2 regions of the Gracilibacillus pellucidus genome follow, and region 2 is predicted to be linked to the other one. Evidence: riboswitches for the same ligand, from Rfam matches in the RefSeq annotation. Region 2 holds a riboswitch; the other holds the start of a gene.
The links. A riboswitch is a leader RNA that binds a small molecule or an ion and turns the genes downstream of it on or off. The one in region 2 is predicted to bind cyclic di-GMP.

Region 1 (15,407 bases), on a different contig from region 2:
GCAGTTGCGCGTAAAGCAATTGAACGTAAAACAGGTGCGCGTGGTTTACGTTCCATTCTAGAAGGTATCATGATGGACGTAATGTTCGAATTACCATCTCGTGAAGATGTGAAGAAATGTATTATTACAGCAGATGTATTAACAAACGAAAATGCTCGTCCGAAGCTAGTCCAAGAAGATGGAACAGTCATCGAGTTAGAAACACCTAAAGAGAGTGCTTAATCAAACATTTATGACTCTTTAATAAATGAAGAAAGTCAAAATCCCTTGTACACCTACAAGGGATTTTGTACGTGATCACAACTAAAATTAAAGCTGTATGTCGAATGATTAGCATACAATAGGAAAAACTAACAGTATCGAAACACTTTTAGTTTTACAAAGAAGCGAAACTTCTTTAAACTGATAACAATAGTAGAATCAAACATTGGTACTAGGTAAATATAAATTATATGAGGGGATTACTGTTTATTCAGCTTGGTTTACTTAATCATGGGAGATAATTCATTACAAAATATTCCTTTCTGAGCCTTGCTGTAAACGGCTGAAGCAAGCCTCATTTTATAGCTATCATAGAACTAGTAACTTTGACGGAGGTGCCATATGTCAGAAACAAAATTCATACATATTCCACTATTACCATTACGGGGGTTAATTGTATTTCCAGGAATGGTCATTCATTTAGATGTAGGACGTAAAAAGTCGATTCAAGCATTAGAGAAAGCAATGATGAATGATCAACATATTTTTTTAGCAGCTCAGAAGGAAAGCGAAATAGAAGAGCCTAAGGCGGCAGATATTCATGCAGTAGGAACCGTTGCTAAAGTAAACCAAATGTTAAAATTACCCAATGGTACAATGCGAGTATTGGTAGAAGGAATGTACCGTGCAGAAATTCAAGAATTTATTAATGAAGATACGCAATTCTTTGTGGAAATTATGGAACTTGAGGAGGAACATAATAAAAAAGCGGAAGAAGTTGCGTTAATGCGTGCTTTGTTAGAGCAATTTGAGTACTATACAAAGATTTCAAAGAAAATTAGTAAAGAAACGTTAGATAGCGTAAAAGATATAGACGAGCCTACTCGTTTTGCTGATTTAATTGCGTCTCATATTAGATTGAAAATGTCAGATAAGCAGGAGATTTTGGAAACACTCCATGTATCTGAACGATTTAGAAAATTGTTAGAAATCGTTTCTAATGAAAAGGAAGTAGTGGAACTAGAGCGTAAAATTGGTCAGCGTGTCAAAAAATCAATGGAAGAGACACAGAAAGAATACTATTTACGTGAACAAATGAAGGCAATTCAAACCGAGCTTGGTGATAAAGACGGTAAGTCTGGTGAAATTGCTGATTTGAAAAAGAAAATAGAAGAAAAAAATTTGCCAGAACGAATTATGGAATTGTTAGCTAAAGAACTTAGTCGCTATGAGAGAATTCCGCAAAGTTCAGCAGAAAGTTCCATTATTCGCAATTATATAGATTGGGTTTTATCTTTACCATGGACAGAAGAAACAGAAGATAACTTAAATATCAACCATGCAGAAAATGTATTAAATGAAGATCATTATGGATTAGAAAAGGTAAAAGAGCGTGTATTAGAATATTTAGCTGTTCAACAACTAACGAATTCATTAAAAGGACCAATCTTATGCCTAGTCGGACCGCCTGGAGTGGGGAAAACTTCATTAGCGCGATCTATCGCAAAGTCCATTGACCGACAATTTGTCCGTATTTCACTTGGTGGTGTGCGTGATGAAGCAGAAATACGTGGTCATCGCCGTACTTATGTTGGCGCAATGCCTGGACGTATAATTCAAGGAATGAAAAAAGCAGAGACAATCAATCCTGTCTTCTTATTAGATGAAATTGATAAGATGTCTAATGACTTTAGAGGGGATCCTTCTGCCGCGATGTTAGAAGTATTAGATCCAGAACAAAATCATACATTTAGTGATCATTATTTAGAGGAAACCTATGATTTATCTAAAGTAATGTTTGTTGCTACTGCTAATAACCTTGCGACAATCCCAAGGCCATTACTTGATCGGATGGAAATCATCTCTATTGCTGGTTATACAGAGATGGAGAAATTACACATTGCGAAAAATCATTTGCTACCTAAGCAATTAAAAGAAAATGGTTTAAAGAAAGGGCAGTTGCAATTACGCGATGATGCATTATTAAAGCTTATACGTCTTTATACAAGAGAAGCTGGTGTTCGTGGTTTGGAGCGTCAACTTGCTTCGATGTGCCGAAAAGCTGCGAAAATTATTGTATCCGGTGTGAAACAACGAGTTGTTGTAACCGAAAAACAAATAGAAGCCCTTTTAGGTAAGCCTAGATTCCGTTATGGTATGATGGAGGAAGAGGATCAAGTAGGTGCAGCAACAGGTCTTGCTTATACATCTGCTGGAGGAGATATTTTATCTATTGAGGTTAGTATTGCGAAAGGTAAAGGTAAGCTGACGTTAACAGGTAAATTAGGCGATGTTATGAAAGAATCTGCACAAGCAGCATTTAGTTATATTCGTTCACGAGCAGATAAACTAAATATTGATGCAAATTTCCATGAAAAATATGATATTCATATCCACGTGCCTGAAGGAGCGACTCCAAAAGATGGTCCTTCTGCAGGGATAACAATGGCTACAGCGCTTATATCAGCTTTATCAGGTAGAGCAGTGCGACGTGATGTTGGAATGACAGGGGAAATTACATTAAGAGGTCGTGTATTGCCAATTGGTGGATTAAAAGAGAAAACGTTAAGTGCGCATAGAGCAGGTATTACAACGATAATAATGCCGGCAGATAATAAGAAGGATCTAGATGATATTCCGGAAAGTGTTAAAGAAGGATTAACATTTATTCCAGTTGATCATTTAGATACAGTATTAGAATATGCATTGATGGAGGAGAACAATGAAAGTAAATAAAGCTGAAATCGTCATTAGTGCAGTATCTGAAAAACAATATCCTGCAGATAGAAAACCAGAGATCGCTTTAGCTGGTCGATCTAATGTAGGAAAGTCATCATTTATTAACAAAATTATCAATCGAAAAAACTTGGCACGTACTTCTTCCAAGCCTGGGAAAACCCAAACATTAAATTTTTATAATATTAATGATCTATTATATTTTGTTGATGTACCTGGTTATGGTTACGCGCGAGTATCCAAAAAGGAACGAGAAAAATGGGGAAAAATGATGGAAGAATATTTTTCCTTGCGAGACACATTAAGACTAACTGTATTAATCGTCGATATTCGCCATGAGCCAACAGAAGACGATAGAATGATGTATGATTTCTTAAAATATTATGAAATACCTGTACTTGTGATAGCAACGAAATTAGATAAAATAGCGAAAAACAAACGTTCTGCTCATATTAAAAGGGTAGTAGAAACATTAGACCTTGATCAGTCTGATAGTGTTATTCCTTTTTCTGCTGAAACAAGTGAAGGAAAAGAAGATGTGTGGAGTTATTTAAGTAACTATATGAAATAATAAGGTTATCACTGGTTATTAGCGAAACACATCGGGAAGTTCGTTTCACCACTTAGCTTCCTTGTTACAGAACATAGAAGTGCGGTTCTACGGCCGTTTAAACCACGATAAAATAAGCACTTCTTCTATGGTAAAACATAAAAAAACAACCGGGCGTTATTGTCCGGTTGTTTTTTTATGTTTTCAATGCTAAGAGGCAAAAAACTCCTCAAATAGTAACAAAATAAGCTCGCTAGTTCTTTTATGTTCCGCTTTTATTTTTTCTTCAACAGAAAGTATATACCGAGTCCAATAATTAATACTGGCCAAAATCGTTCAACCCAGATCATGAATTGATGGATCCAACTAAACCAACCAGGTTGATTGTTAGCAAAGAGAGCGAAAGCTGAGATCGCAAACAAAATGAGTCCCGGAAAATACCCTTTCTTTGTTTTTATCGCACGAGCTAAAAAGGCGATGGAGATAATCAAGGTATACATTCCCCAATGGTCAATCCAAAAAGGATAATGATTAAGCCCGTGAAAATGAATACCCAATCCTAGTAAAAGAATGGCAGGAAAAATATTCCGAAAATCTCTTGATGTAAAAGCATGAATAAGAAAAGCTGCTCCAACTAAAATTAATAAAGTAGGCCAGGAATAGAAGTCCGTTAAAATTGGTAATCGTAATTCTCTAAGTAAGAAGTAAATACCGACCCCAATTAGTAAGTAGGCAAAAAGATTATTTTTCTTCAATGATAAACACTCCTAGATTAAAATAATTATTATATTAGATTCATTTTGTTGAAAATACAGTTTGAATATGATAAAGTTACTAATGAATTTAAATCAAATATTCGATAAACATCTTCCATTTTACCATAGATGATTTACAAACTGTTCAAAAATTCATCACAAGCTTTTACAATGGAAGCATGTTATAATAGAGCATGTATGTGTTAGGTTTTGCTTTATTTTGGGGGTAGGTACAGTGCATATTTTAGCAGCTAGTATAAATTATAAAACAGCTCCTGTAGAAGTTCGTGAAATGCTAGCATTTCGTGAAGAAACAATTACAGAAGCGATGATGGAATTGAATAATCGAAAAAGCGTTCTTGAGAATATGATTATTTCCACATGTAATCGAACGGAGATTTATGCTGTAGTTGATCAACTTCATACAGGTAGATATTTCATTAAACAATTTTTAGCGGATTGGTTCCAAATTGACCATGAAGCATTTGCTTCACATATGATCATGTATGAAAATGAGGCAGCTGTAGAGCATTTATTCCGTTTAAGCTGTGGATTAGAATCAATGGTCATGGGTGAAACACAAATATTAGGCCAAGTGAAACAAACATTTTTACATGCACAAGAAAATAAATTAACTGGTACTATTTTCAACGAGTTGTTTAAGCAAGCAATAACGATTGGAAAGAAAAGTCAACGAGAGACGGCTATTAATGAGAATGCAGTATCCGTTAGTTATGCGGCTGTAGAATTAGCTAAGAAGATTTTTACAGATATAACGGATAAACACATTGTTATTATTGGTGCAGGTAAAATGGGTGAGTTAGCTGCCAAAAATATCGTTGGTTCTGGTGCAGAACGAGTAACAGTAGTGAACCGAACTGTTCCGAAGGCAAAGCAGTTAGCAGAACAGTTTAATGGTGTAGCAAAGTCAATGGATGAGTTGGAAGAAACACTTATTGATGCAGATATTGTTATTAGTTCTACAGGTGCTGATGGTTATATCGTGACAAAAGATGATTATCAACGTGTGCAGGCACAACGTGAAGAGCGCCCACTGTTTTTAGTTGATATTGCAGTTCCAAGAGACTTAGATCCAGCACTTGAATCGTTTGATAATGTGTTCTTATATGATATTGATGATTTACACAATGTCATTGACGCAAACTTAGAAGCGCGTAAAGAAGCGGCAGAAGTAATTGAGAAATGGATTAAAGAAGATATTGTTGCATTTCATGATTGGTTGCAAACACTTGGTGTTGTTCCGGTAATAACAGCACTACGTGAACAGGCGTTATCAGTGCAACAAGAAACGATGAAAAGTATTGAACGAAAAATCCCTAACCTAACAGAACGTGAACGGAAAGTATTAAATAAGCATACGAAAAGTATCGTGAATCAGTTATTAAAACAACCAATACTACAGGCGAAAGAATTGGCTGGACAAGAAAATAAAGAACAAGCACTTTCTTTATTTATGCAAATCTTCAATATTGAAGATCAAGTAAAAGAAGAAGTGAAAAAAACTGAAAATAATAAAGTTATATCATTGGAGCAAAAAGCAGAAAATGAAGTACAAGATCTCGAAAATGTTTCTACACATTAACTTTTGTACAGGTAACTCGAACAAAAATCGGTTTTTGTAAATATGACTAGAGGACGATAAAGCGAGACTTTTATGGATACTTGCATCGAGCTAAAAATCGTCTCTAGTTACACCATTTGGTTTGGATTATTCTCAAACCATTTTTTTATTAATATGAATTGTGTAGTCTAAAAGGGATTCACGTTATATAACAAGTAAATGAATGAGCTTTTGTCTTATTATAGAGGAGGTCGCGCGCATGCGTAAAATTGTTGTAGGTTCTAGAAGAAGTAATCTTGCTTTAACACAATCTAAATGGGTGATTGAACAGTTAAAGAAGCATTCTGGAGATAAGTATGAATTTGAGATCAAAAAGATTGTGACAAAAGGGGATCAAATTCTTGATGTAACACTTTCGAAAGTCGGAGGAAAAGGATTATTTGTAAAAGAGATTGAAAAAGCGATGTACGACAAAGAAATTGATTTCGCCGTACATAGCTTGAAGGATATGCCTGCTGTGATGCCGGATGGCTTAGTGATTGGCTCAATCCCTGTTCGAGAAGACCATCGAGATGCTTTTATCTCTAAAAATCATGTCAAATTAGCTGATCTTCCTGCTGGCTCTATTGTTGGGACAAGCAGTTTAAGAAGAGGTTCACAAATTCTCGCGACACGTCCAGATCTAGAGATTCAATGGATTCGCGGAAATATTGAAACAAGATTAAGAAAACTACAAGAAGAAAACTATGATGCTATTATATTAGCTTCTGCTGGTATGAAAAGAATGAACTGGGATGAAAATATTGTAACGGAATATTTAGAACCAGATGTATGCGTACCTGCAGTTGGACAAGGCGCTTTAGCTATTGAATGTAGAGAAGATGACGATGAATTATTAGCGTTGCTAGCAACTATTAATGATGAATATACAGAAAAAACAGTTAAAGCAGAACGCACTTTCTTAGATTTATTGAATGGTGGCTGTTCTGTACCTATTGGTGCATACGCACATCTTGAAGATGAACAAGTCGCATTAACAGCAATTGTCGCAAGTACGGATGGAAAGACCGTTTTAAAAGAGACGATAAAAGGTACAGATCCAGAACAAGTAGGTAAACAAGCTGCAGAAAAGTTACAATCACAAGGAGCACAGCAATTGGTTGATGAAGCAATCAAGGCGAGCCAATAATGAATCGTTCTTTGCAAGGTAAAACAGTCATGGTGACGAGGGAGCATAAACAAGCGCTTCCTTTAATCCATTTGCTTGAAGAGAATGATGCTCAAACTCAATTAGTACCACTTATTAAGTTTGAACAAGTGACAGATGACCAAACGGAACAACAATTACGTAATCTTGCCGAATACGATTGGTTATTTTTCACGAGTACCAATACGGTTCATTTCTTTCATCAAATGATGACAAAACTGTCTGTAAAGGTTATGAACAAGATAGCGGCTGTTGGAGAGAAAACGAAGAATGTACTAATGAATTATGGATATCAGGTAGATTTCTCTCCTACTATTTACAACGGGGAATCAATGGTGAAACAGTTTGTGCGAAAGTATGGTAAACAACGAATTGGGCTTATCTGTGGCCAAAATGCTAGAAAGGAAATACCAGAACTTTTACAAGAACTAGGTATTTCTTTTGAAAAAATAATTATTTACCGTACAATAAAAAATGAAGGTGCAAAATCAATATTAAATCAAAATGTATTAGATGTTGATGCGGTGTTTTTTACGAGTCCATCGACAGTCACCGCATTTGATGAATTTCTAAATAAAGGATATAACAAGCAGATAAAACAATCAGTAGTAACAGTTGCGATAGGCAATACAACAGCAAATGAACTGCGTGAAAGAAACTTTCAGCATATTATTTATCCGGAAACATTTACGATAGAAAATATGGTGGAAGCATACGAAAATTACATAAGAAAAGGTGATAAATAATGGCACACTCACATTTTGATCGTCATCGTCGATTAAGAAATTCTAGTGTAATGAGACGATTAGTACGTGAAACAACTTTACAAGTAGATGATTTAGTTTATCCATTATTTGTAGTGGAAGGTAATGGAATTAAGAATGAAGTAAGCTCTATGCCAGGAGTTTTTCAAGTATCATTAGACAATCTGGATCAAGAAATTGATGAACTTTTAGAGTTAGGTATACCATCTGTTCTATTGTTTGGTATTCCAAAAGAAAAAGATGAAGTAGGTTCTGGTGCTTATGATCCTAATGGAATTGTTCAATTGGCGATCCGTCAGATTAAAGAAAAAACAGACGACCTATTAATTATAGCTGATACATGTCTTTGTGAGTACACATCACATGGGCATTGTGGTGTGATTAAGCATAATGATGTAGATAACGATCAATCATTACCTCTTCATGTTAAGACAGCTGTTACCCAGGCACAAGCTGGAGCAGATATTATTGCACCGTCTAATATGATGGATGGTTTTGTTACTGAAATACGTAAAGGTTTAGACGAAGCAGGATTCAAACATATTCCAATCATGTCTTATGCCGTTAAATATGCTTCTGCATTTTATGGTCCGTTCCGTGATGCGGCTGAAAGTACACCTGAATTTGGTGACCGTAAAACTTATCAAATGGATCCGGCAAATCGTTTAGAAGCGTTGCGTGAAGCAGCATCTGACATTGAGGAAGGTGCAGACTTTTTAATCGTAAAACCAGCACTATCCTATATGGATATTATTCGTGAAGTAAGAGAACAACATCATGTACCAGTTGTTGCTTACAATGTAAGTGGTGAATATTCAATGGTCAAAGCGGCTAGTATCAATGGCTGGATTGATGAAGAAGCAGTTGTAATGGAGAAATTAACTTCCATGAAGCGTGCAGGAGCAGATATTATCATTACTTATTTTGCTAAAGATGTTGCTAAATGGCTTCAAAATAAATAAAGGAGGCGACTTATTGTGCTTGAAAATCAACAATCAGTAGATGCGTATAAAGAAGCAGTAGACTTAATGCCGGGAGGAGTAAACTCTCCTGTTAGAGCTTTTAAATCAGTGGGAATGAATCCAATTTTCATGGAATCTGGTAAAGGATCTAAAATATATGATATTGATGGAAATAAATACATCGATTATGTACTTAGCTGGGGACCTTTAATTTTAGGACACGCAGATGAACGTGTTGTATCAAAGTTAAAATCCGTTGCGGAAAGAGGTACAAGTTTCGGAGCACCTACTTTATTAGAAAACGAATTAGCACAATTAGTAATTGACCGTGTTCCTTCGATTGAAATGGTTAGAATGGTAAATTCAGGTACCGAGGCGACAATGAGTGCGCTACGTTTGGCGCGTGGGTACACAGGAAAAAATAAGATTTTGAAGTTTGAAGGAAATTATCATGGACATGGTGACTCATTATTAATTAAAGCTGGTTCAGGTGTTGCAACACTAGGCTTACCTGATAGCCCAGGAGTACCAAAAAGTGTTGCACAACACACAATAACTGTTCCATATAATGATATCGAAAGTGTTCGTTATGCTTTTGAACAATTTGGTGAAGATATTGCAGCCGTAATTGTAGAGCCTGTTTCTGGTAATATGGGTGTTGTACCACCAACAGAAGACTTCTTAGTTTCATTGCGCGAGATTACGGCATCAAGTGGTTCTCTACTTATTTTTGATGAAGTAATGACTGGTTTCCGTGTTGGGTACAACTGTGCGCAAGGTCACTTTGGTGTGACTCCTGATTTAACCTGTTTAGGAAAAGTAATCGGTGGTGGCCTTCCGGTAGGTGCATACGGAGGTAAACGTGAAATTATGGAACGAGTTGCCCCTGTTGGAGATATCTATCAAGCTGGAACATTGTCTGGTAATCCACTAGCAATGACTGCTGGTTTAGAAACGTTAAAAGCAATGGACGAGAGTGCTTATGAAGGAATTAATCAAAAGGTAGACAGGTTAATTGAAGGTTATCGTTTAGCTGCGGATAAACACGGTGTTCCTTTACAAATTAACCGTGCTGGCTCCATGGTTGGTGTTTTTTTCGCGAAAGAGCCCGTTGTTAACTATGAAACAGCGTCTAGTTCAGATACAGAGGCATTTGCAACATATTATCGCACAATGGCAGAAGAAGGAATTTTTCTTCCACCATCTCAATTTGAAGGATTGTTTATGTCAACAGCACATACTGATGCGGATATCGAAAAAACAATCGCAGCTGCGGAAAAAGCATTTGCAAAGATTGCGAAATAATACTATAGACAAAAAAAGCTTGCAGAATCCTGTAAGCTTTTTTGTGTTTAACGTGTTAGCGATACTTATCAGAATGTAAGTATCCTATATATCGTGAAAAAACGATCTATTGGCTTAATCGGCATACCCAATATGGGGTTTTTCTTATAAAAGCATATTTTTTTGCCTTTTTTCATATAGTTTATTGAGATGCTAGTACGCCTTAGCTAAGCATAAGAGAGGGGGAAATGCTGTGCAAGAAGCCTTTACATTTAATATGAAAGAAGCGATTTCTTTTGATAACAATCAACAAATCCAAGAAATGTTGGGGATAGGGCTAGAACCAGTCATTTCGATGGAGGAAAACAATGGGACACTCTCCATAAGAGGAGTAATGGAGTTAAAAGGAGAGTATATTAAGAGTGATAGTCCCGATGAATTACTAGAGCTACGTTCAGATGCGATCAGTGTGGAGCGGGTAGAATCATTATCAGATGAAGTAAATGAATTTTTTCATAAATTTCTGATTGATGTATCTATTCCAATGGAAAGAGTTCCGTCATTAGATGCTGTTGCTGTTGATGTTAATCACTTTGATTATTCGTTAGAATCGGCTAAAGAGATGATTATTGAAGCAGTTCTTACTATCCAAGGTATCGAAGAGCCAGAAGTAGTTACGGACAATGAGGAAGAAGCTACATTACCAGCATTTGATAATGACCGATTGGATGAAGAGGAAGAAACGGCAGATGGCAGTTTTCATATTGATGTAGAAGAAGAAGAGATTGTTGATGAATCAGAGGAAGAAGTTATCGAGTTAGTTGAAGAAGATGTGAGAAATGAGGAAGTACAAGAGAATATTAATGAAGAGGAAGTAGAAGAGCAAGTAGTGGAAGAAAGAAGCGAATCTACCGATGAAGCAGAGACAAGTGCCATTTCTATAGAGGAAGAAGAGGAAGAACAGGAAGAACAGCCAGAAGATATATTCCATGTGCAAGGTAGAGAAGAGCGAGCTGATGATACGACATACTTATTGAACATTTTTGCGGAGGAAGAAGCCTCAAGTTATTCGAGATTAAAATTATATATTGTGCAACCAGATGACCATATGACATCAATTGCTGAACGTTACCAAGTATCACCACGGCAGATTATGCGAACGAATCGTCTTGATGATGAAGATATATCAGCTGGTCAACTTATTTATATTCCAATCGTATCAGAAGAATAAAATTTGAATCCCTTGGTAACGCTCAAGGGATTTTTTATTACTTGTTGACATTTCGTTGTCTAAAAGCGAGAACCAGCGTTGTTTCATGTTGGATACTCCTGAAATGCGCTCACTCATTCCAATTGATCGATAGTGGAGAACTTATCGCTACGTCAGAATACTCCGAGTTCACCCTCGGGGCACAAGTGCAACATCTATTCAAGCACAGACCGCTTTCATAGTGTTTTCTATGCCACGGGCTTGTCTTCAACTAACTTTTCAACAAAAACGGTTGAAAAGTGGATTTTCAGACTGCGCTTTTTCCGTAGGAGTCTCCGTATTCTGCCTTCGCTGGATTTATGCTCTTTCTTAGGAGGGAAACAACTAAGATTCTATGTATGGAGGACACATATAGCAAGTAGTGAGATATCCGCATCATGACATATAGCATCATTTTACTCGTGAAATGGTTTTAACATATTTCCACTCACAAACAGTGGAACAATCATACAGCGGAGACAAAACACGAAGACTCCTGCACGAACTCATACGAGCTGAAGATCGACTTTGGGAAGTGGTTTGCTTCACAAAGTTAGCTGAAGCCGTACCCGCGGAAAGCGTAGTGTTTTGTCGGAGCTTTATGCCAGCACTCAATATCAGCAGAATGAAAGAAAGCCAACTAAACAGAGACTATTGCTTTTGGAATTTGTAGTTACTTGTTCTATTTATAATTAGTATAAAAGGTGGGAAGTCGAATGAACTGGACTGCGATTTTAACTGCTTATCAGCTACAGACTGAAGAAATAGAGCAGGTGACGGATCGAGTATATAAAATCAAGTCAAATTCACAAAGTTTTGCACTTAAAAAATCGAGGTTAACACGTGATGATTTAGGCAGATGGCAGGCGATTCAACAGTATTTACAAGAAAAACAGATACTTGGTTTTGTTCCTGTCTATTTGACGAAAATGAACCATTCATTTGTTGAGTCTGATAGCGATTTTTATTATTTAATGCCTTGGATAGAAGAACAATATCTTGATCAGCCAGTTGATGAATATGCAACGGTCGTACATGCAATCGGTCGTTTACATGCGGCAACGATGGATTATCATGATTTACAATCAGTTAAACAAAATAAAGCGGTAACAGAGCAACAATTTCAACGTGAGTTATCGTTACATCGAGAGCAGATGTTAAGATTTGTTCGCTATTTTGAAGCGAAGCGTTTTATGTCACCGACGGAACTGCAAATTTGCATGTATTATCGTGATATGGAGCAAGTATTTAACCAATTGGAAAGGTGGCAAGATGTCTATTTAGATGTTTTAGATGATACAGATAAAATGAAATATACACTATGCCACGGTAATATCCGTCCCTCTCATTATGTTGCGACTGGTACGCATACATTTTTTTTGAATTGGGAAGATGCTTTCATGACTTCACCAACATACGACTTAGCCCATTATTATCAATATTTATGTCAATTTCATGATTGTGATTTTCTCAAAATGACTGAATCATTCTCTATTTATTGTCGCTATATTGACTTATCGGATTATGAGAAAGCCTTGTTAGCCTTGCAATTATTATCTCCTGTCAAATGGTTAGAACTAATATCGGCTACTACTCATCCGAGACGAAACAGCTCTAATCTTCAACAGTCGATTCAAATTGAACAAGAATATCGCAAGTTACTACTGGCGCTTGACTTTCAAGAGTATATATACCAAACATTACAGTTGAGTCAAACCGAGGATTTATATTAAATCCAGCGCAAACGAAAAGCGATAAAAATACCAATTAAAACACCGAGCAGTAATACATCGAAAGTTGTCGGTAAGAATAATGTACGTATCGCTTGAAAAATCATAATAGGTAGGACACACTTTTCACAAATGATTAGCCATTCCCTAGCCCATGGTGGTAAGCGAAAACGATAATAACGTGACAATTTTATCACCCCAATTGTAGAAATAAATATAGACATATAGTACAGTTTATGCACAAGGAATAGAATCGTACGTGAAATATCTCGTTGTTTCATATGAAGAAAATAGTAAAAGTAAGAATGAAAATGATTTTTTATGCAGGAGTATGACTGATAAATGTAGAATATATAATTCAGTTAGCAAGTATTGGCGAGTACTTTGGAGGTGAGATAATCTAGGCTTCGTTCGCTGGAGGATAACTTATATACAGAATAGCATCTACCAATAAGAACAGAAAAAGGCAAACCTATTGTAAGATAGGGGCGCAAAGTTACAGATCCGTATATTGAGCATTCTTCCAGTAGTATTTTATATCCCATTGATTGAGGTAGCGTCAGTTTTCTACGGACGTTTATACTATGCTAAAATACGGATGGCTGAACTGCCTGAAATACACAGTATTTTAGGGGGAATACATTTATGGGTATAAAAGCGATCGTAGATTTGGAGTGGATTTGTTTAATGGTGCAGGCTAAAGAAAAGGGATATACCATTGCAGAAATACGAGATTTTTTGAGAAAAAGAAGCTATAATAAACCGGATTAACCAAAAAGGATAACTACTGAAAAATAAGGTAACGCAAACAGCCTACTTGTTCATTTAGTGTGGTTGCTTTGGTTATCTTTTTTTACTCTGTTTAATTCGTACATTATAGTTCGAATACAGAACCTTTTACAATAGACGAAAATAGGCGTTTTTGATATACTGACAACAAATGTAAGGATTATAAAAATTCATAATGTTAAAACTATTGTAGGTAAAAATGTGATCTATTACACGAAGGGAAGGATTCGATGACAGCAAGTAAGCCAAAGATTGTTGTATTAGGTGCAGGATATGCAGGAATGATGACAACGAAGAAATTAACACAGCAATTTGCTCCAGAGGAAGTAGATATTACATTAGTTAATAAGCATAATTATCATTATCAGACGACATGGCTACATGAGGTGGCTGCAGGGACTATTGATGTCAACCGTTCCCGAATTATGATTTCGGATGTAATTAATACACGACGTGTCCATTTTATACATGATACAGTAGTAAAAATAAATAAAGATGATAAAACCGTTCAATTAGAAAATGGAGAAATAGAGTACGATTACTTAGTCATTGGATTAGGATTTGAAAAAGCGACATTTGGTATTCCTGGAATGGAAGAACATACTTTTTCTATTCAAAGTGTTGATTCAAGTCGCATGATTCGTGATCATATTGAGTATCAGTTTGCTCGTTATCGTAACGAGCCAAATCCGGATCCAAGTATGTTAACAATTGTTGTAGGTGGCGCAGGTTTCACAGGAATTGAATTTTTAGGCGAATTAGCAGAACGCATCCCTGTTTTATGTAAAAAATATGATATTCCACGTCAAGATGTGAAGATTATTGATGTTGAAGCGATGCCGACTGTTCTTCCAGGTTTTAACGAGGACTTACTTAGTTATGCAAAAGAATCATTAGAGCACCGTGGTATCGAATTTAAACTTGGTACGATGATAAAAGAAGTAAAAGTTGATTCTGTTATTGTTGGCGATGAAGAAGAGGAAATCAAAGCAGGAACCATTGTATGGACTGGTGGTGTACAAGCGAATCGTATTGTTGGAGAATCAGGTTTTGAATTAACAAAAGGGAAAGTAAATGTTGATGCAACATTACGTGCGCCAGATAATGAAGGAGTCTTCATTTTAGGTGATTGTGCATGGGTGATGAATAACGAAACGGGTAAACCATATCCACCAACAGCACAAATTGCGATTCAAGAATCAGATGTTTGTGCTCATAATATTAAAACAATGATTTATGGTGGTACATTAGAAGAGTTTAAGTTTGATGATAAAGGGACAGTTGCTTCATTAGGTGGCGGTGATGCAATGGGTACTGTATTCGAAGGTCATAAGCTTTATGGTATGCAGGCGAAAGTAATGAAAAATGTAATTGATGACCGTTATCTGTTCCTATTAGGTGGTCCAACGCTTGTGTTGAAAAAAGGTAAATTCCGTCCATTCTAATTAAACATAAGGAGGAGAAAGTCAGATGAAAAACACTTTATTGTATACAATGCTTACAGTTGCAGCAACAGTTACTTATGTACTAGTTTCTAGAAAAATGGAAGATAAACGAGATTTTCGTTAAAAGGGGAGAGGCTAACTTTCTATAGTTGG
Region 2 (15,407 bases):
ATGAATTATAATGCTTCTGAAAAATTAGAAGTAAAAAAAGCATTTTTGCGAATGTTGGCAACTCAATCACTAAATCGTGAAGAAGTGAAGTTACTATTTGGCTTTTTTGAAACGTACCATCATTTAACAAATGAAGAGGAGGAAACCCTTATGTCTGAATTAAAAAACACAGGTGAAGAAAGTTTAGCAGAGTTCGTAAAGAAATTGCCCAATTCATTTTTTGACAGAGGATTACGTGAAGGAAAGCAAGAAGGGATGCGTGAAGGAAGAAAAGAAGGAGAACGAGAAGGAAAAATGGGAGAAAGGCGAAAGATAGCAGCGAATTTATTAGCTAAAGGAATGAATAAAGCGGAAGTGATGGAAGTTACTGGACTGACAGAAAAAGAAGTAGAGTCATTAGACTGAATCGAGATTCCCGACTACCGATGCAACAAATGAAGAGGAGGAAACCCTTATGTCTGAATTAAAAAACACAGGTGAAGAAAGTTTAGCAGAGTTCGTAAAGAAATTGCCCAATTCATTTTTTGACAGAGGATTACGTGAAGGAAGAAAAGAAGGAGAACGTGAAGGGAAAATGGAAGAAAAGCGAAAAATAGCGGCGAATTTATTAGCAAAAGGGATGAATAAAGCAGAAGTGATGGAAGTTACTGGACTGACAGAAAAAGAAATAGAGGCATTAGATTGAAGTGAGACCCTAATCCCACTGATTGTAAGTGAAGCTATTGACAGTGTATAGTAATAATGATTTTAACAGGAGGAGAAGCCTTAGTGCTTCTTCTCTTTTTTTGTCATGGTGCATGAAGTTCGTAAAATCCTCCACTTCAAGGTTCCAGTTAAAACAAAGAAGCTAAGTGAGGGATAAACGGACGCTAATGTCCTGATAACTTCCACTTTATTTTTTTAAAATGAATGACACCTTTCTCCCTCTCGTTTTGATTATAGAGGTGAAGGGAGGTGAGACAGATGGCAAATGCAGAAAGAGTTGATTCAAGACTTCAGTTAACATTCGAAACAGGTGTTGATCCTGTGTCAGGAGAACCGATCTATCAATCAAAATCGTTTAACAATGTGAATGTTGATGCAACAGCAGAGCAATTACTTGCAGTAACAAATGCGCTTGTTCCATTACAACAACATAGCTTGTACACAGTGAAGCGTAATGACACAGAATTAATTACAGCTGAGTAAGTGTAACGGTTGTAAAAGGAAGGAGGTGTGAACGGTGAAAAAGCTTGAATTGAAATTTAAAAATGAAGAAGATAAAACAGTAACGATTTCATTAGATTATCCAGTAGAACCTGTTGATCCAGCAGCAGTTTCTGCAGCAATGGATACAATCTTAGCCGAGAATGTTTTCTTTACTTCAGGTGGTGAGCTAGTTGAGAAGGCTAGTGCACGTATTGTAGAACGTCATGTATCAGATATTGAACTGTAATTTAGTGATAAGGAGGGCTGTCATGCTCTCCTTTTCATATGAAGAAGAGAAAGGAGTGCAAAACATGGAGGAAACTTGGTTATCAATAATAACGGATTTAGGTTTTCCGGTTGCGGTGACGTTTTACTTATTACACCGGATTGAATCAAAACTCAATACATTAATTGAGTCCATTGTTACCTTGCCTGATAAAATGCATGACTAAAAGAAAAGAAGGTGAACCTCAGCTAACGATATTCTCGTTAGCTGAGGTCATTAAAGAAGGCTGCTAGACGGTTGGGACGAAGGTATGGCAATCCGTTTCTTGTACATCTTTAGCTTGTTTACCTGTATGACTGACAACATAGATCGTATCAGCAATACATTTATTCCCTTCGGCCCAATATTTACAGTTGTTTACTTCACATTTCACATCTTTCGCCATCACACACACCTCCTATAGTCATATTGTGAAACGGTGTATAGGAAATATGTGAGGGAAAATATTACTTTTTAGGATAGATAGTTAACAATCGCATAAAATGAGTATTATTAGCGTCAACACAAAGATAATGTGCCGAGGCTTCTTTATAAATATGTAATTGTTGCGATACATTACCTAAGATAGCGTGACAATAATTTTGGGCAGTTCTGTCACCAGTCGTTTGGAAATATGGTAAGATTTCCTCACTGATTTTTGTGCGGTAGTTATCTGTGCCATGTATTTGTAAGAGGATGCCTTCTAATAAATAGCAATAATAAGTATATTTTTTCTGTTTGTTTAGTTTGTTAGCAGAGTTGATATAGGTTAAAGCCAGATCGGGTTTTTTCTGTATGGCATAGAGGTAGGAAGTGAAAAGAATATACTTCGCTTTTTGTAATGGATTTTTTTCATTGGCGATCGCTTTTTTGTTATATTTTAAAGCATTATCCACATCATTATTTTCAAAATATGCAAGGCTTAATACATAATGAATGTAACTGGTGTAGATGCTCGTATAATGAGCTAAAATATGATGGAGTTTTTCAATAATAATAGTGTTGGACTGTTGCATGCTGTAAATCGCATTTTTTAAAAGAAGAATGTTGGATAGTAAGGCACTTGGGAGGTTCATAGATGATTGGTATAGCTTCAAGGCAGTATCAGCATAGCTGTTGGAATCTTGATAATTTCCGATTTCCTCATAGGCTAATGCATAATATAAGTGGATGTCACCGTCTATTGCAGATTTTTCAGGATGTAACTTGGATGCTACGTTCAAATAACAAAGTGCATAGTTAATGTGATGGATTTCTAAATAATATAAGCTGAGCGCTTTCTGGAATGGAAAGGTGTGAGTGGTAGTCTGTGTTTCTATGTAATGTTGTACATCTGTTACATGCTTTGTTGCGATGTCTGTTCGATGCCGAATAAGTGCGTATAAGAAATGACATAACACATGTAATCCTTTATTCTCATAGAAATAGGGTGCTGGTACTTCCCTTAGTTCATTGTAATATTTTTGAGCTGTTGTGTAATTTCCTTGTGAGATACTTCGGTGCCATGAATGTAGTTTATTGGAAAGTGGCTGGTCCTCTTGGGCGGTGAATTCTTCGATTTGGAGTGTCTCTTGAATACGTGACAGTAATTCTCTCGATGGATCGTATTTTCCTAATTCAATTCTACTAATCGTCGATACACTAGTGTTTACAACATTTGCTAAACTTTGCTGTGTCCAACCTAATTTCTTACGATAAAGCCTAATTAATTTCCCCTTATCCAACATATGCATCACATCGCTTTCCTTGTTTTATTACAATTAGTACCAGAATAACAATACCATATTATCATAAAAGTTCCATAATCATACAAGTTCATTTCTGGGATTTACGAAAAATTTGCAATGTACTAATAAAAATCAACAAAAAAATAAGAATCATAAATGCATGAAGGCTAATTAATGGAATAACATAAAGTAAGAAAACAGTAAAAATGATAAAACCAATGGTCATGATGAAGAAGAATGATAAAAACCGGAACATGACAACTCCCTCCTATCGCTTAACATCCGGATAAGTCTCACCTTATAAAATATGATATCCGCCTAGAAACGTGATTTTTGAGATATTCTCTAAATTAGCATATAATTTGGAAGTAAAGGGGGAATGAATAATGAAAGATATTAATGTAAAAGAGTATCGCTCTGCAGATTATCCGATCGATGATATGTTTTTAGATCGTTGGTCACCACGTTCTTTTGCAGAGAAGGAAGTAGATGACGAGACATTAATGAGTGTGTTTGAAGCAGCTCGTTGGTCACCGTCTGCTTCTAATAAGCAACCATGGCGCTTTATTATTGCGAAAACAGCTGAAGACCGTGAGAAATTCCATTCTTTTATTATGGATGGCAACTTAGCTTGGTGTACGAAAGCGCCAGTATTAGCCGTGATTGTTTCTGATACAGAAGCAGGGGGATCACATGGGTTTGATACAGGAACTGCATGGGGCTATTTAGCATTGCAAGCAATGAAGAGCGGTTTAATTACCCATGCGATGGGAGGCTTCTATCGTGATAAAGCACGTGAAGTATTAAACATCCCAGAACAATTTGATATTCAAGCAGTTATTGCCATTGGTTATCAAGATGAAAAAGAAAAATTAGCAGAAGTATTCCAAGAACGTGAATTACCATCTAGCCGTCGTCCCGTAGCGGAGTCGGTGATGGAAGGCGAATTTAAAGGTTAATAAAGTAAATTTTATGGTCTGTTCATCCTGTTTGAGCAGACCATTACTTTATGCTCTTGTTTTTGTCAACGTTTTCATATATTGTTTTGTTATCGTTTTCATAAAATAAAGCAATGATACACATCAAGGAGGATGCACCATATGTTGCAAAAAACAATTATTCTATGCAGTATGATCATCATGACTATCGGTTTCAGCTTAAGCGTTTCGGCTAAAGATTCGAACGGGTATTACACAATCACAGAAATTCAAGATTGGGGTCCAGCAATCACTAAAATTATCGTGGAAGTGGGGAAACCCATACCAACTGGGGCGATTGATCAGGATACCTTTTCCGTACATGTAACTCGTAGCGATGATAGAGTGGAAGAGTCCATTTTAGAAGAAGGGTATCGCCAAGTAACGAATGCATATGTAGCAGATAAGCAAGGTAATCCAGCAAAGAAAATGGGAAAATACGCTGTTCTTGAATTAGAAATTGGTCCTGATAAGACATTAGGAGCACCAATGCATTATGTGAATTCGAATAACTGGATTGATGTAGAGTATGTTATTACGCAAGAAAAATCAATTGAAGCACCATATGGTGAAGTGAACGGATTGACGATTACATCATTGAAAGGTGATATAAAACAAGGAGTAGAAAAGTTTACTACAGATAGAGGTACCTATGCTGGGATTGATATGTCTTATGCAAGTTACACGCCTGAAACAAAAAGCAAAGAGAAACCGTTAATTGTGTGGCTACATGGTGGTGGTGAAGGTGGAACAGATGCTACTATTCCATTAGGAGCTAATAAAGCGATTAATCTAGCTTCAGAATCGATTCAAGATTATTTTGATAGGGCATATGTATTAGTACCACAAGCTCCAACGAAATGGATGGATGGAGTAACGGCTGATTCAGATGGGACATCCAAATATACGGAATCATTAATGGAGCTAATTGAAGCATTTGTCCAAGATCATAAGGATATTGATCCAGAACGTATTTATATTGGTGGAGCTTCAAATGGCGGATATATGACGCTTGTGATGACGAGAGAGTATCCAGATTATTTTGCGGCTGCTGTTCCCGTATGTGAAGGATTGAATGATTCTTTGCTTTCTGATCAAGATATTCTGACATTAGCGAAGACGCCAACATGGTTTGTAACAGCTGAAAATGATCCAACACTTGATCCAGCACTTCATACATTGCCAACCTATGAGAGGATGGCCTCTGTAGATGAAGCGAACGTACATCTAACTTTGTTTGATAATGTTGTGGATCAATCTGGTTTATATACTAATGAAGATAATACTCCATACGAATACGCAGGTCATTGGTCATGGATTTATGTATTCAACGACCAAGTTCTTGGCTTATTCGAATGGTTAGCAGAACAAGAAGCTTGAATTTTTTCAAGCTTCTTTTCTTTTGTGATAAAATATAAGGAATGATTTAGTAATATTTGAAAAAATGAAACCTCTTTTTACTAAAAATCGTCTGTAAGAATATAGACTTATAAAAAGGTGGTGATTAGTGAATGATTGTACAACTTCCGATCTGGTTTATTTTTATTGCACATATATTAGGCGTAGTTCTAGTATTTCTAGGATTAAGAATATGGATAAAAGAAGAAACGTTTTTAATAGAAAGTATTGGAGTAATGAAAGAAGGTAAGGATATCACTACATTGTGTAAATTTGTTGGTCAATATTCTGTTGCGCTAGGCGTTATTATTCTGGCATTGCCACTATTGCATTATTGGATAGATTCTATTGGTGTGCTTATCATTATTACAAGCGTGTTGATTATCTCCGTTATTTTCTGGGCGACGATTCATAGACAATTTTTCATTCCAAAACAAGGTGGAAAGACATATGAGCAAAACTGACAAAATAATAATTGCAGTTTTGGTGACGATTGTGCTTAGCGCAGTAATAGCGGTCTATTTCTTTGGGATGGCAGGTATATTTAATCTATTAGGAGTCCAGTATCATTCGGTCGGTTCCTTAGTACTATTCGTTATTCTATTCTTTGTAATTGGCATTGTCGTCGAATTATTTTCTAATGTGTTCTCGCGAATAGTAGCCAAGCAATTTACAGGGAAAGGGCATAAGCTGGTTGTACGATTATTGATTGAAATAGCAGCGAACTGGCTGGTATTATACATAACAGATGAAATCGTAAGTGGTGTAAATCTCTCACCAGAAGTGAAAGTCATTGTCGCTGTTATACTTGGGATAGTGGAAGTAGTGCTTGTATCTGATGAGAAGAAGAAACAATAGACTTATGATGAGTGGATAAACTTCAAAAAATCCTACGTAACAAATACAAAGGTCTTAAAAATGACATATATCACCTTAAATTGAGACTAATGTATCAAATCTGTTAGAATATCATTCTAGTAGTTGAAAGTATAGTAGGGAAAATGTATGATAAATAATGTAATTACATAATTAGATAAAGGCAAACTGTTTGAAAGAGCAGGACGCAAAGCCTAGGGTCTAACGGTTATTGACGAGAATAACCTATGATCGCCTGGTTACCTAAAAACATTAAAAATTTGTATAAGTATGTTTTTTAGGCTGTTTCTGTATGAGAAATAGTCTTTTTATTTGCAAAAAAAAAGAAATGGGAGGAAATATCAATGCGTATAGCGATAGTAAAAGAAGCTTCTATCTACCGAGAAGGCTTGGAAGGAGTACTATCCAACGAGTTTAATGCACATGATGTGATTGCGGTTGAGCCAAATGATGTTGAACAACTCAAGGACTACATTATTGATCTACTCATCATTGATATTGACACGAATAGTAACTATATGAATTTAATCCACCAATATAGGGAAAATAATAAGAAGATTGTTGTTTGGACAGAAAACATCTCCCATCCAGATTTAATCGATCTATTTAAGCTGGATTTACATGGTTATTTCTATAATGGAATGGAAAAAGAAGATTTACTTCGTGCCGTAAAAAAAGTCATGTTAGGACAACACTACATACATGAAGAGTTGTCAGCTATCTTATTAGGAGACTATCGAAATCTTCATAATCGTAAAGACTGCAGACCAGTCGGTGTATTTACCAATCGTGAATGGGAAGTAATGGAGCTTTTAACAAAAGGGTATAGTAATTATCGAATAGGTGAACAGTTATATATTACAGATAAGACAGTGAAAAATCATATTAGTTCTATTTTACGAAAACTTAATGTGCCAGACCGTACCAATGTGGTGCTTACAGCATTAAAAAATCGTTGGTTTTATGTATCGTAATTAAAGAAAAAGCCTGTGAATGGACGCCGATTCCAGAAAGTCAGAGTAGAAAACCTAACTTTTTTGGGTGGGAACGACCATGCAGGCTTTTTGTTATGCGGTGCAAAACGATCATTTTGAGAAAATGTCTGTTATTAATTGTATAAAAGTAATTTTTAAACAAATTAAATCTATTTAACTAATCCTTTAGAATCATTATCATGCCTCTTTTTAGCTATATTTTTGGAAAAAATACAAAAAAAACAGTAGATTATTATGCCAAACTGAAATAAATTGTGTTATAATCTCGAATATGGTGTGTTCCTTTAGACAGTTGTTGATAAAGTTCAGCCGAAAGAATGAAAACCGGAGGTAAAAAAATGGAAGAAACGATTTCCCTGAAAGAGATTTTTGAAGTCCTGAAGAAACGTATATTGCTAATTATACTATTAATAGTTGGCGCTGCAGCTATCAGTGCTATCATCAGTTTTTTTATTTTAACACCAACTTATGAATCTAGTACACAATTTATCGTTAATCAAGAGACGAGCGAAACTAATAACGTCGATATAAATCAAATTCGTTCTAATGTAGAAATTATCAATACATACAATGATGTTATTACCAGTAATCGTATCTTAGAGCAAGTAATAGAAGATATGAATTTAACAATATCGCCTAGTGAACTAAGTGATAAAATTTCATTATCTAACTCAGATAGTTCACAGGTTGTGACATTATCGGCAGTAGATTATGATCCAGCTGTCGCGGTAGAGATTGCCAATACAACAGTAGGAGTATTTCAAGAGAATTTACCAGAAATAATGAATGTGAACAATGTAAATATCTTATCAGAAGCTGAATTATCAGCAAATCCTAAACCAGTCAACCCGAAGCCAGTACTAAACATCGCGATCGCGCTTGTTCTTGGGGCAATGCTTGGAGTCGGTTTAGCTTTCTTACTTGAATATTTGGATAACACGATTAAGACAGAGCAAGATGTCGAAAGTAAATTGGAGCTCCCGATTTTAGGCGTAGTATCACATATAGATGAGAAAGAAATGCTATCTATGGGAAAGCAAGTTTCTATCAATCAAGTGAGAGAAAGGGGTAATGTAAGTGGCCAAAGGAAAAAAACAGTCTAATCAAAAAAGCATGCGACACTTAATTACGAAGATGAATCCACGTTCTCCGATTGCAGAGCAATATAAAACGATTCGGACAAATCTTCAATTTTCTTCTGTTGATGGAAAGTTGCAATCAATGTTAGTTACATCATCTGGTCCATCAGAAGGGAAGTCATCAACGACAGCAAATCTGGCGATTGTATTTGCACAACAAGGGAAGAAGGTATTACTAATCGATGCGGATATGAGAAAGCCGACATTACATTATACATTCCGAATCGATAACCGTCGTGGCTTAAGTAGTGTATTGGTAGCTGAGTCAGAATTGAGTGACGCTATTACGACCAGCGATGTAGCAGGTCTTGATTTACTTCCATGTGGTCCAATTCCTCCCAATCCTTCAGAGTTGTTAGGCTCTAGAGCGATGGAGACGCTGATTGCCAATGCAAGTTTAGAATATGACTTGGTTATGTTTGATACACCACCAGTATTAGCGGTAACAGATGCGCAGATTCTTGCCAACCTTTGTGATGGAGCGGTAATGGTAGTTCGTAGTAAGCAAACAGAGAATGATGCAGCAACAAAAGCAAAAGAGCTACTTGAAGTAGGCAATGCTAAGTTATTAGGTGTTGTTCTGAATGACCGTGAACAACAAAAGGGACACTATTATTATTACGGTAACTAAACAAAAAAACTTTCGATATCATATCGAAAGTTTTTTTGTTTAATTACCCTTTAATATTGTTAAAGAAATACGAATATTTTAATGATAACTTTGCAAATAGTGATGGTTATGGTATTCTTTAAAAAGAACAATTGAATACCATTTGATAACGAGAAAGGGTGGTCTTATGTTAGATATTAATCCATACATTCTTCCGATTAATCAAGAAAGTGTGGCAAATATTAGTTCAGCAATCGCCATAGCGAAAGAAGCGGAACAGCTAGGCGTACGAAAGATTATTGCTACACCAAGAAATGTAGAAGGAAAACAAGAAACCATTACAACACTCGTTAGTAGATTAAATCAAGAGTTGAGCGATCAAGGCGTGAATGTGGAGTTGATTCCTGCACAAACAATCCGTCTCTATGGCGAAATAGAGAAGGATCTAACGTCAAATAGTATACTTACTTTTAGCGATGATCCGGTGTATCTTTTTGTTGAGCTTGCCCAAGAACATACGCCTGAGTATACAAGACAGCTTTGTTATGATTTACAGTTAAAGGGATATCAGCCGATTTTCGTTCATCCAGAAAAAAATCTGAATATTCAGCAAGATAACGATTTGTTGTATAGCTTGGTGAAAAATGGCGGGTTAGTCCAAATAAGTGCTGCAAGTTTGAGTGGTAAGGAAGGAAAAAAAGTTCAAAGGTTAGCAAAAGATTTTGTTAAGCATAACTTAGTTCATTTCATTGGTTCCGATTCACGAGAAGCTAAATCTTATCATTTAACGGATGGATGGAAGGTAGTCCGTAAATTAAATAAATGGCAAACGTTGCAAGATAATATGAATTTGTTCATTAATCGCAAGGCTGTAAGAGGGGAAGAACCAATGAGAGTGAAAAAGACTAAAATATTAGGTATCTTCTAATGTTTATCACGGTGCATGAGTCCGTAAAACCCCCACTTCAAGGCTCGAGTGAAACGAGGAAGCTAAGTGGGGGATAAACGGACGCTAACGCCCTGATAAGTTTCGCTAACAATCAGTGGGAGTCAAGAATTCCCACTGATTGAAGTCTCGCTTTATGTAAAAAAATGAAAGAAAATAATGACTAATCATACAAAAAAGTATCCTATACGACAAAATGCGACAAAATAAACCTGTTTCCTTGATGTAGGTTTACTGTTATACTGTAAGTTGACTTTTGTTATGAGCGTATTTTGAATAAAGAAAGGACGATGGATCGAATGATCGATATTCATTGTCATATTCTACCGAATGTCGATGATGGTGCAAAGCATATGGAAGATTCTGTACAGATGGCGAAAAGTGCTGTTTCACAGGGGATTACGACGATTATTGCTACACCTCACCATATGAATGGTAGCTATGATAACTACAAAGAAGATATATTAGTTGCTGTTGAATGTTTAAATGATAGATTGCAAGAAGAAGAGATTCCTCTTACTATTCTACCAGGACAAGAAACACGAATATATGGGGAAATGCTCGAAGATTTGGAAAAAGGGCAGTTATTACCTTTAAATGAAACAAGTGGATATTTATTCGTGGAGCTTCCTTCTAACCATGTTCCGCGCTATACAAAACAATTACTGTTTGACTTACAATTAAAAGGAGTGAAGCCAGTAATTGTCCACCCAGAACGAAACAAAGAATTAATGGAAAACCCTGATATATTATATGATTTAGTTAGTAATGGCACATTAACACAAGTAACCGCAGCGAGTATCGCTGGGAAATTCGGTAAAAAAATTAAGAAGTTTAGTTCACAAATGATTGAAGCGAACTTAACACATTTTATTGCGTCTGATGCACATAATACTACGACTAGAGGTTTTGTGATGCAGGATGCACTCTCGATTGTGAAAAATGAATATGGAACGTCAATGGTATATTGGTTTATGGAGAATGCGCAATATTTAGTGAATGGGGAAATTGTAGTAGGAGATGTTCCGGAAAAGATAAAGAAAAAGAAGGTTCTAGGTATCTTCTAAAGCCTTGTATAGTATAGATTTTTTATATGTCAATTGGAAAAATATAAAATTGAAGGATGGTTAATTATTATGAAAAAAGTCAGAAAAGCGATAATTCCTGCAGCAGGACTTGGTACAAGATTTTTGCCTGCTACAAAGGCAATGCCAAAGGAAATGTTACCAATTGTAGATAAGCCAACAATTCAATATATTATCGAAGAAGCCATTGAATCTGGTATTGAAGATATTATTATTGTGACAGGTAAAGGTAAGCGTGCTATTGAAGATCACTTCGACCATAACTTTGAATTAGAAGATAATTTATATAAAAAAGGTAAGTTTGATTTATTAGAAAAGACAAAACAATCATCAAATGTAGATATTCATTATATTCGTCAAAAAGAACCATTAGGTTTAGGACACGCTGTTTGGTGTGCGCGTAAATTCATTGGTGATGAACCATTTGCAGTATTATTAGGTGATGATATTGTACAAGCAGATACACCATGCTTAAAACAATTGATTGATCAGTATGAAAATACTGGTGGGTCTGTTATCGGTGTCCAACAAGTGCCAGATAATGAGACACACCGTTACGGCATTGTAGACCCGAAAGATCAACACGGCCAAAACTATTCCGTGAATAAATTTGTAGAAAAACCTAAACAAGGTACTGCACCATCCAACTTAGCTATTATGGGACGTTACGTATTATCGCCTACTATCTTTAAATACTTAGAACAGCAAGAAACAGGTGCTGGTGGCGAAATTCAGTTAACAGATGCGATTCAGCGTTTAAATGAATCACAAAGTGTATTTGCCTATGACTTCTCTGGTAAGAGATATGATGTCGGGGAGAAATTAGGATTTATTAGAACAACGATTGAGTTCGCATTAGAGAATGAAGAGATTGGTGAAGAGGTACAACAAATTATCAACCAATTAGCAGAAAATAAGGTTACACAATAAATATTTACAAGAGAAGGGAAGAGCCCACATGGGTTATAAAAAACGAATTTTGTTATTAGTGTTGTTAGACTCCCTAATTGTAAGTACGGCAATCTTTATCGCATCATGGATTGTGTATCCCGGCACACAAAACATTTCAATAGCAACAATGGTAATTACTTCAATTGCCTTGTTGCTATTTCATCATGTCTTTGCATTTGGTTATAAGCTGTATCATAAGGTATGGGCTTATGCAAGTGTTGGGGAATTAATTGCCATTGTAAAAGCAATAACCTTTACAATTATAGCTACAGGAGTCGTGCAGTTTTTAGTGAATGATTTTTCTATTTATAAGAGAGCACTTATTGTTACATGGTTATTACATATTATTTTAATTGGTGGTTCGCGATTTGTATGGAGAATTTATCGTGACCGCTATATGAGGGATAAGGAGGATAGACAACGTACGCTAATTGTCGGAGCGGGAGCTGCAGGTGCAATGATTGCGAGACAATTAAAAAATGAACAACAAAATACAGAGCTCCTACCAGTTGCATTTGCTGATGATGATATGGCGAAACATAAAATGCAACTATATGATCTGCCAGTTGCAGGAAGCACAAAAGAAATACCAAGCTTAGTAAAAGACTTAGAAATTGATCATATTGTTATTGCGATACCATCACTGACAAATGGTGCTTTAACAGAGATGGTCGCCATTTGTAATAGTACAAATGTGAAAGTGCAAATGGTACCGAAAATTGAAGATATTGTTTCAGGTAAAATATCTGTTAGTTCATTAAAAAATGTAGATGTTGAGGATGTATTAGGGAGAGATCCGGTTGAATTAGATATTAACTCCATTTCCGAATATGTAACTGGCAATACGGTAATGGTTACTGGTGCTGGTGGTTCAATAGGTTCTGAGATATGTAGACAGTTAATGCGATTTACACCATCAAAAATATTGTTAGTAGGACATGGTGAATTTAGTATTTATTCCATTGATATGGAGTTACGCCAAAAATATCAGCAAAAAGATATTGAAATCGTACCTGTTATTGCAGATGTACAAGATCGCGAACGTATTTTTGAAATTGTTCAACAACATAACCCAAGAATTATTTACCATGCAGCAGCACATAAGCATGTACCGTTAATGGAATATAATCCTCACGAAGCAGTGAAGAACAATATTATCGGAACACGAAATGTAGCAGAAGCGGCTGATACATATGGCATTCATACATTTGTTTTAGTTTCTACAGATAAGGCCGTGAATCCTACTAATGTGATGGGAGCTACAAAACGAGTTGCCGAAATGGTTGTGCAAAATTTAGCGAAGAAAAGCAAGACAAAGTTTGTCGCAGTGCGCTTTGGTAATGTACTAGGGAGTCGTGGTAGTGTAATTCCATTGTTTAAGAAGCAAATTGAGCAGGGTGGTCCTGTAACGGTAACACATCCAGATATGACTCGTTATTTCATGACTATTCCAGAGGCATCTAGATTGGTTATCCAAGCAGGTACGCTTTGTCAAGGTGGAGAGATATTTGTCTTAGATATGGGAGAACCAGTTAAAATAGTTGATCTAGCTAAAAATCTTATTAAACTATCAGGTTATACAGAAGCTGAAATTCCAATTCAGTTTAGTGGTATTCGACCAGGCGAGAAAATGTACGAGGAATTATTAGGTGAAGATGAAGTACACCCTGGTGCTGTTTATGAGAAAATTTACGTTGGTAAAACAGTTGATGTAGAGTTTGAGCAGGTTGTAGATTTAATAGAAAGCTTCCCTAACCAAACGAAAGAAGGGTTAAAAGAGCAATTAATGAATATTGTTTATTATGATTCACAGAAGAAGAGTGAGGTTGTTAGATCATAGAAAACATGCTAGTGCTATAATGTAAAGGAACTTATTATGGCACTAGCATATTAATCGTTAAAGGTAAGTGCAATAGTAAAGGAATTATAACTTTTTGTTTATTTGTTTTAGAAAAGTACTGCATTATATAACAGTTATCTTCGTTTATTGTTGCAGTTAATTTTACTGGTTAATTTATTTTAAATAGTGTTTCTATTTATGTTATGTATTATGAAAAAGAGGTGATGAAAGGTGTTTTATAAAGTAGTAAAGCGGATAATAGATTTTCTGATGGCCCTGATTGGCTTGATTGTGTTATCACCAGTTCTTCTAATTTTAATCATTGCAATCAAAATTGATTCAAGAGGACCTGTTTTATTTAAACAGAAACGAGTAGGCATTAATAAAACTCATTTTCATATATTAAAATTTCGGACAATGCGCATTGATACACCAAAAGACACACCTACTCATTTGTTAGGTGATCCTGACGCGTATATTACAAAAGTTGGTAAGTTTCTTAGAAAGACCAGTTTAGATGAAATCCCACAAATTATTAATATTTTAATAGGTCAAATGGCTATTATTGGACCACGTCCAGCGTTATGGAATCAATATGATCTAATTGAGGAACGTGATAAATATGGAGCGAATGATGTATTACCTGGATTAACTGGGTGGGCACAAATTAATGGGCGTGATGAATTGCCGATTGATGTAAAAGCAAGGTTAGATGGTGAATACATAGAACGTATGAGTATTACTTTTGACATTAAATGTTTTGTAGGCACTTTTGTGAGCGTATTGAAAAGAGATGGGGTTGTTGAAGGTGGAACAGGATCAAAAGATTATCAAGATAAGGAGTCATCTGGTAAATGAAAAGAGTATTAATAACAGGAAAAAATAGTTACGTTGGTAACTCCTTTGAGAGCTGGATTAAGGAACGTTATCCTGAAGATATACAGATAGACAAAATAAGTGTACGAACAGATGGGTGGAAGGAGATAGATCTTTCCGTTTATGACGTAGTGTTGCATGTCGCAGGAATTGCGCATGTTTCTACAGATCCGAAGATGGAAGAGTTATACTATAATGTCAATAGAAATTTAACTGTTGAAATTGCTAAAAAATCAAAAGAATCTGGAGTTAAGCAATTTATATTTTTAAGTAGTATTATTGTTTATGGAGATGCTACTAAGGGCTCAAAAGTTATTAATGAAAACTCCCTTCCTACACCGAGTAATTTTTATGGCAAAAGTAAATTAGAAGCGGAAAAAGCTATAGATGAGCTTAATAGTGATGAATTTCACGTTGTACGTATTCGCCCTCCAATGATATATGGAAAGGGAGCAAAGGGGAATTATCCTAAGCTATCAAAAATCGCTCAAAAAACTCCTTTATTTCCTGATATAAGTAATGAAAGAAGTATGC

Region 1: it holds a riboswitch for cyclic di-GMP, as region 2 does, so the genes downstream of both, SH601_RS11335 (anti-repressor SinI family protein) here and SH601_RS14080 (response regulator transcription factor) in region 2, are expected to answer to the same signal.

The regions. Positions count from the first base shown of each region.
Region 1 covers NZ_JAWZSR010000006.1:40,588-55,994, reverse strand. The annotation lists gene clpX (ATP-dependent protease ATP-binding subunit ClpX) at 1-222, shown strand, start outside; gene lon (endopeptidase La) at 604-2,937, shown strand; gene yihA (ribosome biogenesis GTP-binding protein YihA/YsxC) at 2,924-3,508, shown strand; gene SH601_RS11380 (LiaI-LiaF-like domain-containing protein) at 3,763-4,242, opposite strand; gene hemA (glutamyl-tRNA reductase) at 4,478-5,845, shown strand; gene hemC (hydroxymethylbilane synthase) at 6,084-7,013, shown strand; gene SH601_RS11365 (uroporphyrinogen-III synthase) at 7,013-7,777, shown strand; gene hemB (porphobilinogen synthase) at 7,777-8,757, shown strand; gene hemL (glutamate-1-semialdehyde 2,1-aminomutase) at 8,773-10,062, shown strand; gene spoVID (stage VI sporulation protein D) at 10,295-11,272, shown strand; gene SH601_RS11345 (phosphotransferase) at 12,007-13,023, shown strand; gene SH601_RS11340 (hypothetical protein) at 13,020-13,208, opposite strand; cyclic di-GMP riboswitch class I at 13,476-13,524, shown strand; gene SH601_RS11335 (anti-repressor SinI family protein) at 13,666-13,791, shown strand; gene SH601_RS11330 (NAD(P)/FAD-dependent oxidoreductase) at 14,040-15,254, shown strand.
Region 2 covers NZ_JAWZSR010000009.1:35,035-50,441, forward strand. The annotation lists gene SH601_RS14020 (RpnC/YadD family protein) at 1-405, shown strand, start outside; gene SH601_RS14025 (RpnC/YadD family protein) at 455-685, shown strand; gene SH601_RS14030 (DUF1659 domain-containing protein) at 964-1,188, shown strand; gene SH601_RS14035 (DUF2922 domain-containing protein) at 1,223-1,435, shown strand; gene SH601_RS14040 (YvrJ family protein) at 1,500-1,640, shown strand; gene SH601_RS14045 (DUF1540 domain-containing protein) at 1,704-1,859, opposite strand; gene SH601_RS14050 (helix-turn-helix domain-containing protein) at 1,921-3,186, opposite strand; gene SH601_RS14055 (hypothetical protein) at 3,269-3,436, opposite strand; gene SH601_RS14060 (nitroreductase family protein) at 3,567-4,139, shown strand; gene SH601_RS14065 (prolyl oligopeptidase family serine peptidase) at 4,281-5,537, shown strand; gene SH601_RS14070 (DUF3784 domain-containing protein) at 5,669-6,019, shown strand; gene SH601_RS14075 (YrvL family regulatory protein) at 6,006-6,413, shown strand; cyclic di-GMP riboswitch class I at 6,584-6,678, shown strand; gene SH601_RS14080 (response regulator transcription factor) at 6,776-7,405, shown strand; gene SH601_RS14085 (YveK family protein) at 7,765-8,529, shown strand; gene SH601_RS14090 (CpsD/CapB family tyrosine-protein kinase) at 8,504-9,196, shown strand; gene SH601_RS14095 (tyrosine-protein phosphatase) at 9,363-10,103, shown strand; gene SH601_RS14100 (tyrosine-protein phosphatase) at 10,421-11,188, shown strand; gene galU (UTP--glucose-1-phosphate uridylyltransferase GalU) at 11,258-12,136, shown strand; gene SH601_RS14110 (polysaccharide biosynthesis protein) at 12,165-13,997, shown strand; gene SH601_RS14115 (sugar transferase) at 14,229-14,855, shown strand; gene SH601_RS14120 (glycosyltransferase) at 14,852-15,407, shown strand, end outside.